Regions from separate parts of the Mesorhizobium sp. AR10 genome, predicted to be linked through region 2. Evidence: riboswitches for the same ligand, from Rfam matches in the RefSeq annotation. Region 2 holds a riboswitch; each other region holds the start of a gene.
The links. Region 2 has a riboswitch for thiamine pyrophosphate ahead of thiB (thiamine ABC transporter substrate binding subunit). Riboswitches for the same ligand answer to the same signal wherever they lie in the genome.
Positions count from the first base shown of each region.

Region 1 (3,269 bases), 2.6 Mb from region 2:
AGTTGCCGCATGTTGAGAACGTGGCCGCGTCCGTCGACAAACTGCTTGCCGAAAAGCGCACTGCCCTTTTGTCGATGAGGGATGCGATTGCAATATTGCGCGAGCGCACCGGAACCGAGCGCTCGGACGCGGATCTGGCAGGGCTGATCACCAAGAAGGCCGCACTCTTCGGCGTTGCGGTTTTGTCGGACAGAGACTGAGTTTGCCACTCAAGACGCCGGTCGAAAATTCGGCTAATGTTGCTGGGGATTTGGACCCAACCACGGAGGCAACAGTGACGGACGACAGGCAGGAACGCATTCGCCAGCGGGCACACGCAATCTGGGAAAAAGCTGGCCGGCCCGAAGGCGCGCATCAGCAGCATTGGGACCAGGCCGCGGCCGAGGTCGACGGTGAAGGCAAGAAACCGAAAGCCAGGGCGGCTCCGAAGAAAGCTGCGGCTGCGACGGCTGCCAAGCCCAAGGCTGCCGCGAAGCCGGCTGCCGCTGCCAAGCCCAGCAAAGCCAAGCCCAGCAAAGCCAAGTAAGGCTAGCCGGCTCTGCCATCCACAATGGGCTGGAGTGTGGTCTGCCTAAGCCGCTGATCTGCAGGCGGAACGGCGCGATCTCAGGCCGCAGCCGATCGGCATGAGCGCGCGAAGGCCAGGAAGATCACGCCTCCCAGGCGTAGCTGGAGAGCGCGAAGCGGATGCCGGCCGCTGCCATGGCCAGCTCGCATTCGGTGATCCGGCGCAGATTGCGGAGATAGCGCGCCACGGTCTCATGCAGCCGGTTGGTGCAGGCTTCGACGTAAGCGAGGCTATGGACGAGGATGCCGCTCGACAGCCTCTCGTCCTTCTCGGCAATGACTTTCCGGTACTGGCGGATGAAGCGGATGTCGTCGGCGATGTCCTGGCTGGCCATGCGCCAGGCACCCGCGAGACGTTCCCTGCGGTCGATCGATAACGTTGATATCAGTGGACGGGAAAGGTCGGCGAAGGCTGAGTGGTTTGCGGTGCTCATACAGGTCTCCCGTGGGATCGGGCATAGTACGTAATGTACGAAATTGAGTCAAGCAGATCTCGTACAATTTGAACGAATTTGGTTCAATTAGGGAAGGCCTGGCCCAGACATTTTCTGGCGCCATCGGCAAAAAACACCTTCCCCATCGCCGCGAACAGTGCTTTAACGCCCGCATCCACAGGGGTGCTCCGTACGGTCGGGGCTGAGACGGGGGCGGCAAGCCCACAGACCCTAGAAGCTGATCTGGGTAATACCAGCGGAGCGAGGCGGGCGATGTTTTCTGGCGCACAGATTTCCCTATACCCCATGGCCGACGATTTCGTCGGCGTCATTCTTGGCGCGCTCGGCGCGCTCGATCCTTATCGAGACCGGCTGCGGATCGAGACCGACGACATCTCGACCTTGCTGGTCGGGCCGCCCGAAGCGCTGTTTGCGGCCATGCGCGATCTATTTGTGGCGGCGGCCGCCAGCGGCAAACATTGCGTTCTGTCGGCGGCGATCTCGCGCGGTTGCCCAGGCGAACCGGACGATCCGATTTGCCGCACGGACGCGCTCAGTGAACCTGTCGGGCCGCTTGGCATGCGCAAGGATGCCGCCATTGCAGCGGTGCGGACGTCAGGCGCGACCGGCCAGCCGGCGGCGGCACAATTCTCGCTCTATGTCATGGGCACCGACGACCACATGGACGAGATCTACGGCTGCATCGACTTCCTGAAACAGTCCGGCGTCTACGAGCGCTCCAAAAACTTCTGCACCAAATTGCGCGGCGACGCCGGCGCGGTGTTTTCGGCGCTGAACGAAGCCTTCTGCCGCTTCGGGCCGGGCGCCGGCCACGTAACCCTCGACGTCACGGTATCGGCCAACAGCCCGTCCGCTGTCTGAGCTGCTTCTTACGCGCGCTGTCGAGGATCCTGCCGTGGCTGTTACGCCCGCTTCATTTCATGGGGGAGATGCTCCCGCTTCTGACCTTGCCCCACAAGGGAGCGGGGGAACTTCGACAATTGGCGAAAGCCGCGGCGACATCCAATCTCCCCCCTTGTGGGGGAGATGCCTGGCAAGGCAGAGGGGGGCGCTGTCCCGCCGGCTTGTCAACTGGTTGCATCTACGGCCTTCGGGACAATGTTCGAAAGTCGGCATTCCTTCGCGCCCCCCTCTGTCCTGCCGGACATCTCCCCCACGAGGGGGGAGATCGGCTGTCATCGCCGCAATCACCAGGGCAGCACCGGCCATCGTCTCGGTCGGGCTGCTCATCCTGGCGTGGGAACTTTATGCCCGCTTCTCCGGCATCAAGCCGACGATATTGCCGGCGCCGTCGCGCGTGTTCGAACAGGCGCTGTTGAACCGCGACGCGCTGCTCGACAATGCCATCCCCACCATCCGCGCCACATCAGCCGGTTTTGCCTGTTCGCTCAGCGCTGCATTCCTGCTGTCGGTGCTGGTCGATTTCTCGCCGTCGCTGCGCCGCGCACTGTTTCCGCTGCTGATCGTCAGCCAGACCTTGCCGCTGATCGCCATCGCGCCGCTGGTGGTGCTGTGGTTCGGCTTCGGCCTCACGCCGAAGATCATGCTGGTCGCGCTCGTTACCTTCTTTCCGATGATGGTGGCGCTGGTCGAGGGCTATGAGGCGACGGAGAAAGAAATCGGCCAGATGCTGCGCGCCATGGGGGCTGGGCGCAGGCGCGTCTTCCTCCTGGCGCGGCTGCCTTCGGCGCTGCCCTATTTCTTCGCCGGCCTGCGCATTTCCATCACCTATGCCGTCGTCGGCGCGATCTTCGCCGAGTATGCCGGGGCGGCGAAGGGACTGGGCATCTACATGCTCAACGCCAAGAACAATTTCCGCCCCGATCTGGTGCTGGCCGCCGTCGGCGTCAGTGCGGCGCTGACGCTGATCCTGTTCGCTATCACGGTGCTGGTTCAGCGCCTGGCCATGCCGTGGCAGCGAGCTGGGAAAGAACCGGCCGGGGAAGGGCCTTCGCGATGACCCGGCTCGAACTGCGCCACGTCAAAAAACGCTTCGGCGCTCTCGACGTGCTGGCCGACATCTCGCTGACCGTCGGCGCCGGTGAATTCGTCTCCATCCTCGGGCCCTCCGGCGCCGGCAAGTCGACGCTGTTCCAGCTATTGACCGGCGCGCTGAAAGGCGAGGGCGACATGCTGTTCGACGGCGTGCCGCTCGACGACCATGGCAGGCACTTTGCCTTCATGCCGCAACGCGACGCGCTGATGCCGTGGCGGCGCATCATCGACAACACCACGCTCGGCCTCGAG
Region 1 covers NZ_CP080524.1:5,064,026-5,067,294, reverse strand. The annotation lists gene LHFGNBLO_RS28270 (hypothetical protein) at 1-200, shown strand, start outside; gene LHFGNBLO_RS28265 (DUF2934 domain-containing protein) at 275-526, shown strand; gene LHFGNBLO_RS28260 (hypothetical protein) at 651-1,001, opposite strand; TPP riboswitch at 1,171-1,284, shown strand; gene LHFGNBLO_RS28255 (Ykof family thiamine-binding protein) at 1,275-1,883, shown strand; gene LHFGNBLO_RS28250 (ABC transporter permease) at 2,200-2,982, shown strand; partial or broken gene LHFGNBLO_RS28245 (ABC transporter ATP-binding protein) at 2,979-3,269, shown strand, end outside.
Region 1: it holds a riboswitch for thiamine pyrophosphate, as region 2 does, so the genes downstream of both, LHFGNBLO_RS28255 (Ykof family thiamine-binding protein) here and thiB (thiamine ABC transporter substrate binding subunit) in region 2, are expected to answer to the same signal.

Region 2 (3,269 bases):
CAGCATCTTCAACAGCGTCGTCTTGCCGGCGCCGTTCGGCCCGACCAGGCCGACGCGGTCGCCGCGCTGGATGCGGGTCGAGAATGCCCTGACCACGGTGAGGTCGCCAAAGCTCTTCTCGATGTTCCTGGCCTCGATCACCAGCTTGCCGGATTCGGCGGCGTCGCTGGCCACCATGGTTGCAGCACCTTCGGCGCCGCGATGGCCACGAAAACGCTGGCGCATGGTCTGTAGTTCGCCGAGCCGGCGCATATTGCGCTTGCGCCTCGCCGTCACGCCATAGCGCAGCCAGTGCTCCTCGCGCACGATCTGGCGGCCGAGCTTGTGCTGCTCGCGCTCTTCTTCCTCCAGCACCGTGTCGCGCCATTCCTCGAAATGAGCAAAACCCTTGTCCAGTCTGCGGGTCTGGCCGCGGTCGAGCCAGATGGTGGCGCGCGACACACGCTCGAGGAAACGGCGGTCGTGCGAGATGACGACCAGCGCCGAAGAGGTGCGGGCAAGCTCCTCTTCCAGCCATTCGATCACCGACAGATCGAGATGGTTGGTCGGCTCATCGAGGAGAAGGATATCGGGCTCCGGAGCCATGACGCGGGCAAGGGCGGCGCGCCGAGCCTCGCCGCCGGAGAGATCGTTCGGCCGTTCCTCGCCGGACAGGCCGAGGTGCTCCATCAGATAGGTGGCGCGGTAGGGATCGTCGGCGGGTCCGAGCCCGGCCTCGATATAGGCGCGGACGCTGGTGAAATCGTCCATGTCGGGCACTTGCGGCAGGTAGCGCACGGTCGCCGAAGGCTGGCGGAACAGCTCGCCGTCCTGCGGCTCGATCAACCCGGCGGCGATCTTCAGCAGCGTCGACTTGCCCGAGCCGTTGCGGCCGACCAAGGCGATCTTGTCGCCTGCCGAAGCGGTCAAGGCAGCGCCGTCGAGCAGTGGGGTGCCGCCGAAGGTCAGTTTTATCCCGTCAAGATTGAGAAGTGGCGGCGCCATGTCAGCTTTCAGGTAGCGGAAAAGGATGGGCGAGCAGCAGGGCGCGGCCGTGGCCGAGCGCAATTTCGAGCCGGCCCTTGACCTCGTTGGAAATGGTCAGCGACGAACCGAACGCGACCTCGACATGGGTCAGCGGCCATTTGGCGCCAGAAACGGTCAGGCCGGAAAGATCGGAGAAGCCGAGGATCGAAAACAGCGTGCCGTCGGCATAGGAGAAACCGGCCTTTCCGGGCAGCAAGGGGATGCCTTCCTGCGCGCCGCTGGTCAACAGCACTTTCGTGCCGCTTTCCGCCAGTCGAACGCTGAGCGCCAGATGCAGGAAGGCATGGTCGGCGCGCTTGCCGCCGAAGGCGCCGGCAAGCACCAGGCTGGTCGCGCCGCGCTCGAGTGCGGCGGCGATGGCCAATTCGCCGTCGGTCTGGTCTTTTTCCGGCGGAAACACGTGACGCGGCACAGCGGCCAGATCGGCCGGCAGGTCCGCCGGCACGGAATCGAAATCGCCGACCCAGAGTTCCGGCATCACGCCCAGCATCCGCGCATGGCCGATGCCGGCGTCGGCAGCAACGATGCGTGTGCCCTCGACCTGACGATCGAGCAGCGGCGTGCGGATGAGATCGCCGCCAAGCAGGATGGTGAATGTGCTCATATCTCGTGGCCCTTACCAGCCCTGCCTGCGAAACGGAAGCTGCGCTTTCAGCACCCGGCAAACTTCCGCTTGCACGACACATCGGCCGGGCCTATGTGTCGAAATGCTCTAACGGGGTGCCGGACGCAATCTTCGCGGACCGGCTGAGAGGCAAATCTGCCAACCCGCTGAACCTGATCCGGTTTGTACCGGCGGAGGGATTAGACGTTTCGGACAGCCCGACGCCTCAATTCCTTTCAATGCGAACGAAGGAGGCGCCGATGCGCACGCTTTTTTACTCCCTTATCTCAGCAGTAGTCCTCGCCACGTCCGGGCCGGCATCCGCCCAGGAAAAACTCACCGTCTACACCTATGAGAGCTTCACCGCCGAGTGGGGTCCTGGCCCACAGGTCAAGAAGGCGTTCGAGGCCGAATGCGGCTGCACGCTCGACTTCGTCTCGGTCGCCGACGGCGTGGCGCTGCTCAACCGCGTCAAGCTGGAGGGAGCCGCGACCAAGGCCGACATCGTGCTTGGCCTCGACACCAATCTCACCGCCGAAGCCAGGGCCACCGGCCTGTTTTCGCCGCATGGCACCGTGTCTGATGTCAACGTGCCCGGCGGTTGGAGCGACGATATTTTCGTGCCGTTCGACTATGGCTATTTCGCCGTCGTCTACGACACCGAAAAGCTGAAGACGCCGCCGAAGAGCCTCAAGGAATTGGTCGAGGGCAATGCTGACGAGAAGATCGTCATCCAGGATCCGCGCACCTCGACGCCGGGCCTCGGCCTGCTTTTGTGGGTGAAGTCGGTCTATGGCGACAAGGCGCCGGAAGCCTGGGCCAAGTTGAGGGCAAAAGTGCTGACCGTGACGCCGGGCTGGAGCGAGGCCTATGGGCTGTTCACCAAAGGCGAGGCACCCATGGTGCTGTCCTACACGACGTCGCCGGCCTACCACATGATTGCCGAGAACACCGAGCGCTACCAGGCGGCGTCCTTCGAGGAAGGCGAATACCTGCAGATCGAGGTTGCCGGCATCACCAGCACGGGCGCCAAGAACCCGCTGGCGGAAAAGTTCCTGGCCTTCATGACCGGGCCGAGGTTCCAGAATGTCATTCCGGAGACCAACTGGATGTTCCCGGCCGGGAAAACCGACAAGCCGCTCAACCCGGCCTTCGACAAACTGGTCAGGCCGACCAAGACCTTGCTGTTCAGCCCTGAGGAGGTCGCCACCAACCGCAAGGCCTGGGTCGACGAATGGCTGGCGGTGATGAGCGAGTAGGAGCGGGGATGCCGACGCGTTCGACCGATCCCCGCGTCACCGCCGGCATCATCGCGCTTGCGGCAATCGCGCTGCTGATCGGCGGGGCGTTCGCCGGTCTCATCCTCGAAGGCACGCGCGACCTGTCTGGTGCTGTGTCGGCCTTCGATCCCTATCTCTTCCGCATTGCCCGCTTCACGCTATGGCAAGCTTTGCTGTCGACGCTGTTCTCGGTCGTCCCGGCGCTGTTCGTCGCGCGCGCCCTGTCGCGGCATCCGCGCTTCTTCGGCCGGGGCTTTATCCTGCAGCTGTTCGCCGTACCGCTGGCTTTGCCGGCCATCGTCGCAGCACTCGGCATTCTGGCGCTCTACGGCCGTGCCGGCTATTTCGCGGGTATGTTC
Region 2 covers NZ_CP080524.1:1,548,321-1,551,589, forward strand. The annotation lists gene LHFGNBLO_RS11005 (ABC-F family ATP-binding cassette domain-containing protein) at 1-984, opposite strand, end outside; gene LHFGNBLO_RS11010 (thiamine diphosphokinase) at 986-1,630, opposite strand; TPP riboswitch at 1,733-1,847, shown strand; gene thiB (thiamine ABC transporter substrate binding subunit) at 1,891-2,889, shown strand; gene thiP (thiamine/thiamine pyrophosphate ABC transporter permease) at 2,898-3,269, shown strand, end outside.

Region 3 (3,269 bases), on a different replicon from region 2:
GGGCGGCGAGCTCGAAGGCGGCGGTGAGGCCGGCGACGCCGGCCCCTTTGACCAACACCCTCATGACGGTTCCGGCGCCTCTGGCATGAGCGGTGCGTCGGTCTCGTCTACCGGTAGGTAGAGATCGCCGCCCTCGCGGTATTTCGCCGCCATTGCCGCCATGCCCTCTTTCTGTGCCTCGGCGCGGATGTCGTGAGAGATACGCATGGAACAGAATTTCGGTCCGCACATCGAGCAGAAGTGCGCCAGCTTGTGCGCCTCCTTGGGCAAGGTCTGGTCGTGGAAGGATCGCGCCGTTTCGGGATCGAGCGACAGGTTGAATTGGTCCTCCCAGCGGAACTCGAAGCGCGCGCGGGAAAGGGCATCATCCCTGACTTTCGCTGCCGGATGACCCTTCGCCAGATCGGCGGCATGGGCGGCGATCTTGTAGGTGATCACGCCAATCTTGACGTCGTTGCGATCGGGAAGGCCGAGATGCTCCTTGGGCGTGACGTAGCAGAGCATGGCGGTGCCGAACCAGCCGATCATGGCCGCGCCGATGCCGGAGGTGATGTGGTCATAGCCCGGCGCGATGTCGGTCGTCAGCGGTCCAAGCGTGTAGAAGGGCGCCTCGCCGCAGACGGCGAGCTGCTTTTCCATGTTCTCCTTGATCTTGTGCATCGGCACGTGGCCGGGGCCTTCGATCATTACCTGGCAATCCTTCGCCCAGGCGATCTGCGTCAGCTCGCCGAGCGTTTCCAGCTCGGCGAATTGTGCTGCGTCATTGGCGTCGGCGATCGAGCCGGGACGAAGACCGTCGCCGAGCGAGAAGGACACATCATAGGCACGGCAGATGTCGCAGATCTCCGCGAAATGCTCGTAGAGGAAGCTTTCGCGGTGATGGTGCAGGCACCATTTGGCCATGATCGAGCCACCGCGCGAGACGATGCCCGTGACCCGGTCAACGGTCAGCGGGATGTAGTGCAGCCGCACGCCGGCGTGGATGGTGAAATAATCGACGCCCTGTTCGGCCTGCTCGATCAGCGTGTCGCGGTAGACCTCCCAGGTCAGGTCCTCGGCGATGCCGCCGACCTTCTCGAGCGCCTGGTAGAGCGGCACCGTGCCGATCGGCACCGGTGAATTGCGCACGATCCAGTCGCGGATGTTGTGGATGTTGCGGCCGGTCGACAGGTCCATCACCGTATCGGCGCCCCAGCGGATCGCCCACACCATCTTTTCGACCTCCTCAGTCATCGAGGAAGTGACAGCGGAGTTGCCGATATTGGCGTTGATCTTGACCAGGAAATTGCGACCGATGATCATCGGTTCGCTCTCCGGGTGGTTGATGTTGGCGGGAATGATTGCCCGCCCGCGTGCTACTTCGTCGCGCACGAATTCCGGCGTGACGAAGTCGGGGATCTCGGCGCCGAAGGCCTCGCCGTCGCGTTGCAGCTTGCCGCGCAGGGCCTCGCGGCCGAGGTTCTCGCGGATGGCGACGAATTCCATTTCGGGGGTGACGATGCCGGCGCGCGCATAGGCAAGCTGGGTCACCACCTTGCCTGATCTGGCCCTGAGCGGCCGGCTGCGAACGGAAAATTCCGGCGTCAGGCGCTCGCCAGCCACAAATCCATTGTCTTCCGGCCGGACATGGCGGCCGTCATAGGCTTCGACATCGCCACGCGCCGTAATCCATTCCTGGCGAAGCCGGGCGAGGCCTTTTTCGATACTGGTTTCGACGGTCGGGTCGGTATAGGGGCCGGACGGATCGTAGACGGTGACAGGCGGTTCGCCCGCCGTCGGATGGACGGAGATTTCGCGCATCGGCACCTTGATGTGCGGATGGAGGATGCCGGGCTTGTGGATTTTCCGTGAGGCGGGCAGTGGTCCCGTCGAGACGGCGGGGGTGAGGGCATTCATCTTGAGGCTCCTTTGCTCATGCATTGGAGACCCAGTTCCGTGCCGGAAGGATGAAAAGACGCTTTGGCCGCCCGTTCGAAACAGGACTTCGGGCGTGAACTCCCGCAAAGCGCTTGCACCGTCCCTACGCCAGTATGAACTGGATCAGGTTCAACGGGTCACTGCGCCGCGAAAGCCAGCAGTATCTCAGCCCCTTGCCGGGACTCCCCTGGTGAATGCTCCGAATTGAACGAGCCGGCGCTACTTTGTCAAGCGCCTTCGGGCCGCGGGAGTGGTCGACGGCCAATCAGACCGGGCAGAAAAGCTCGCGCATGCGTCGGCGACAATCACGCCCCGAAAACCTGGGCAGGGATACGGGGATCGCCAAACCTTCGGGGCTTAAAGATCGATTCTTATGATGGTCTCGCCTTCAATCGGCACTAAACGTTTGCGCGTAGATCGCCTCGATCCGACCTGCCGTCGTCATTGGTCAGCGGCGAATTCATTTTCGTGGGCGCCGGTTCGACAGATGACCACCAGTGAAGGAAACGGAAGGGCAGACTGGCCAGCCGCGGCATGTCGATAAGGACAGCCAACTGTTGCCGAATCGAGCTGCAGAAAGGCGGTTTCTTCGGCAGGGTCCGTTCGAAAGGATTGCGACCACCACGCTGCCACGGAACGGTCGTCGAGAACATCGCCAAGCTACCCAAGCCGCTAGCGAAGAGCGGTAATCCCTTTGGCCTCCGCTCATGCCGATTGCTGTGCTTACGGGGCAACCCGGTCGAGAAATGCATCGAATGCGGCAGCAACAGCGCGAATCACAAAGCGATGCTCCTGCCGCACGCGAATGAAACCCTTTTCGATGTCCACTATGCCGTCCTCGGCCAGCATCGCCAAGCCTTCGGCTGAATCGAGAAAACGGATCGGATCAGATCCGTGACCGGCACAGATTGCCGGCACATCCGCCTCGAGATCGCACATCAATCGCTCGATGATTGCCGCTCGCACGCGGTCTTCGTCGGTGAGACGGTAGCCCTTTGACGTCGCCAGACGGCCAGCTGCGATGTGCCGGGTGTAAGAATCCCGTGTAACCTCGTTCTGCACCCGGTTGACCGCTTTTTGAACAACGGATCTGCACGCCGAGGCTTGCGCGGTTCACGCCGGCTGCTCCCCAGGCTTCGGCCATCTCGGCCGTGAAGGTGCGCGGATCAATCTCGACCGCAACCGCAGCCGTTTCCCTGAGCGCGAAGCGGTCGCGCAGGAAGTCCATCAGAGCGAGGAACTCAGCTGGCCCGATGAGGGTCGGCGTTCCGCCGCCGAAATGCACGTCGCACACGGCCAGCGCCTGCGGCGCTTGCTCCGAGACCAAACGGATCTCGTCACGTAGCATCGCC
Region 3 covers NZ_CP080523.1:585,246-588,514, forward strand. The annotation lists gene thiO (glycine oxidase ThiO) at 1-64, opposite strand, end outside; gene thiC (phosphomethylpyrimidine synthase ThiC) at 61-1,896, opposite strand; TPP riboswitch at 2,000-2,116, opposite strand; partial or broken gene LHFGNBLO_RS02775 (radical SAM protein) at 2,641-3,269, opposite strand, start outside.
Region 3: it holds a riboswitch for thiamine pyrophosphate, as region 2 does, so the genes downstream of both, thiC (phosphomethylpyrimidine synthase ThiC) here and thiB (thiamine ABC transporter substrate binding subunit) in region 2, are expected to answer to the same signal.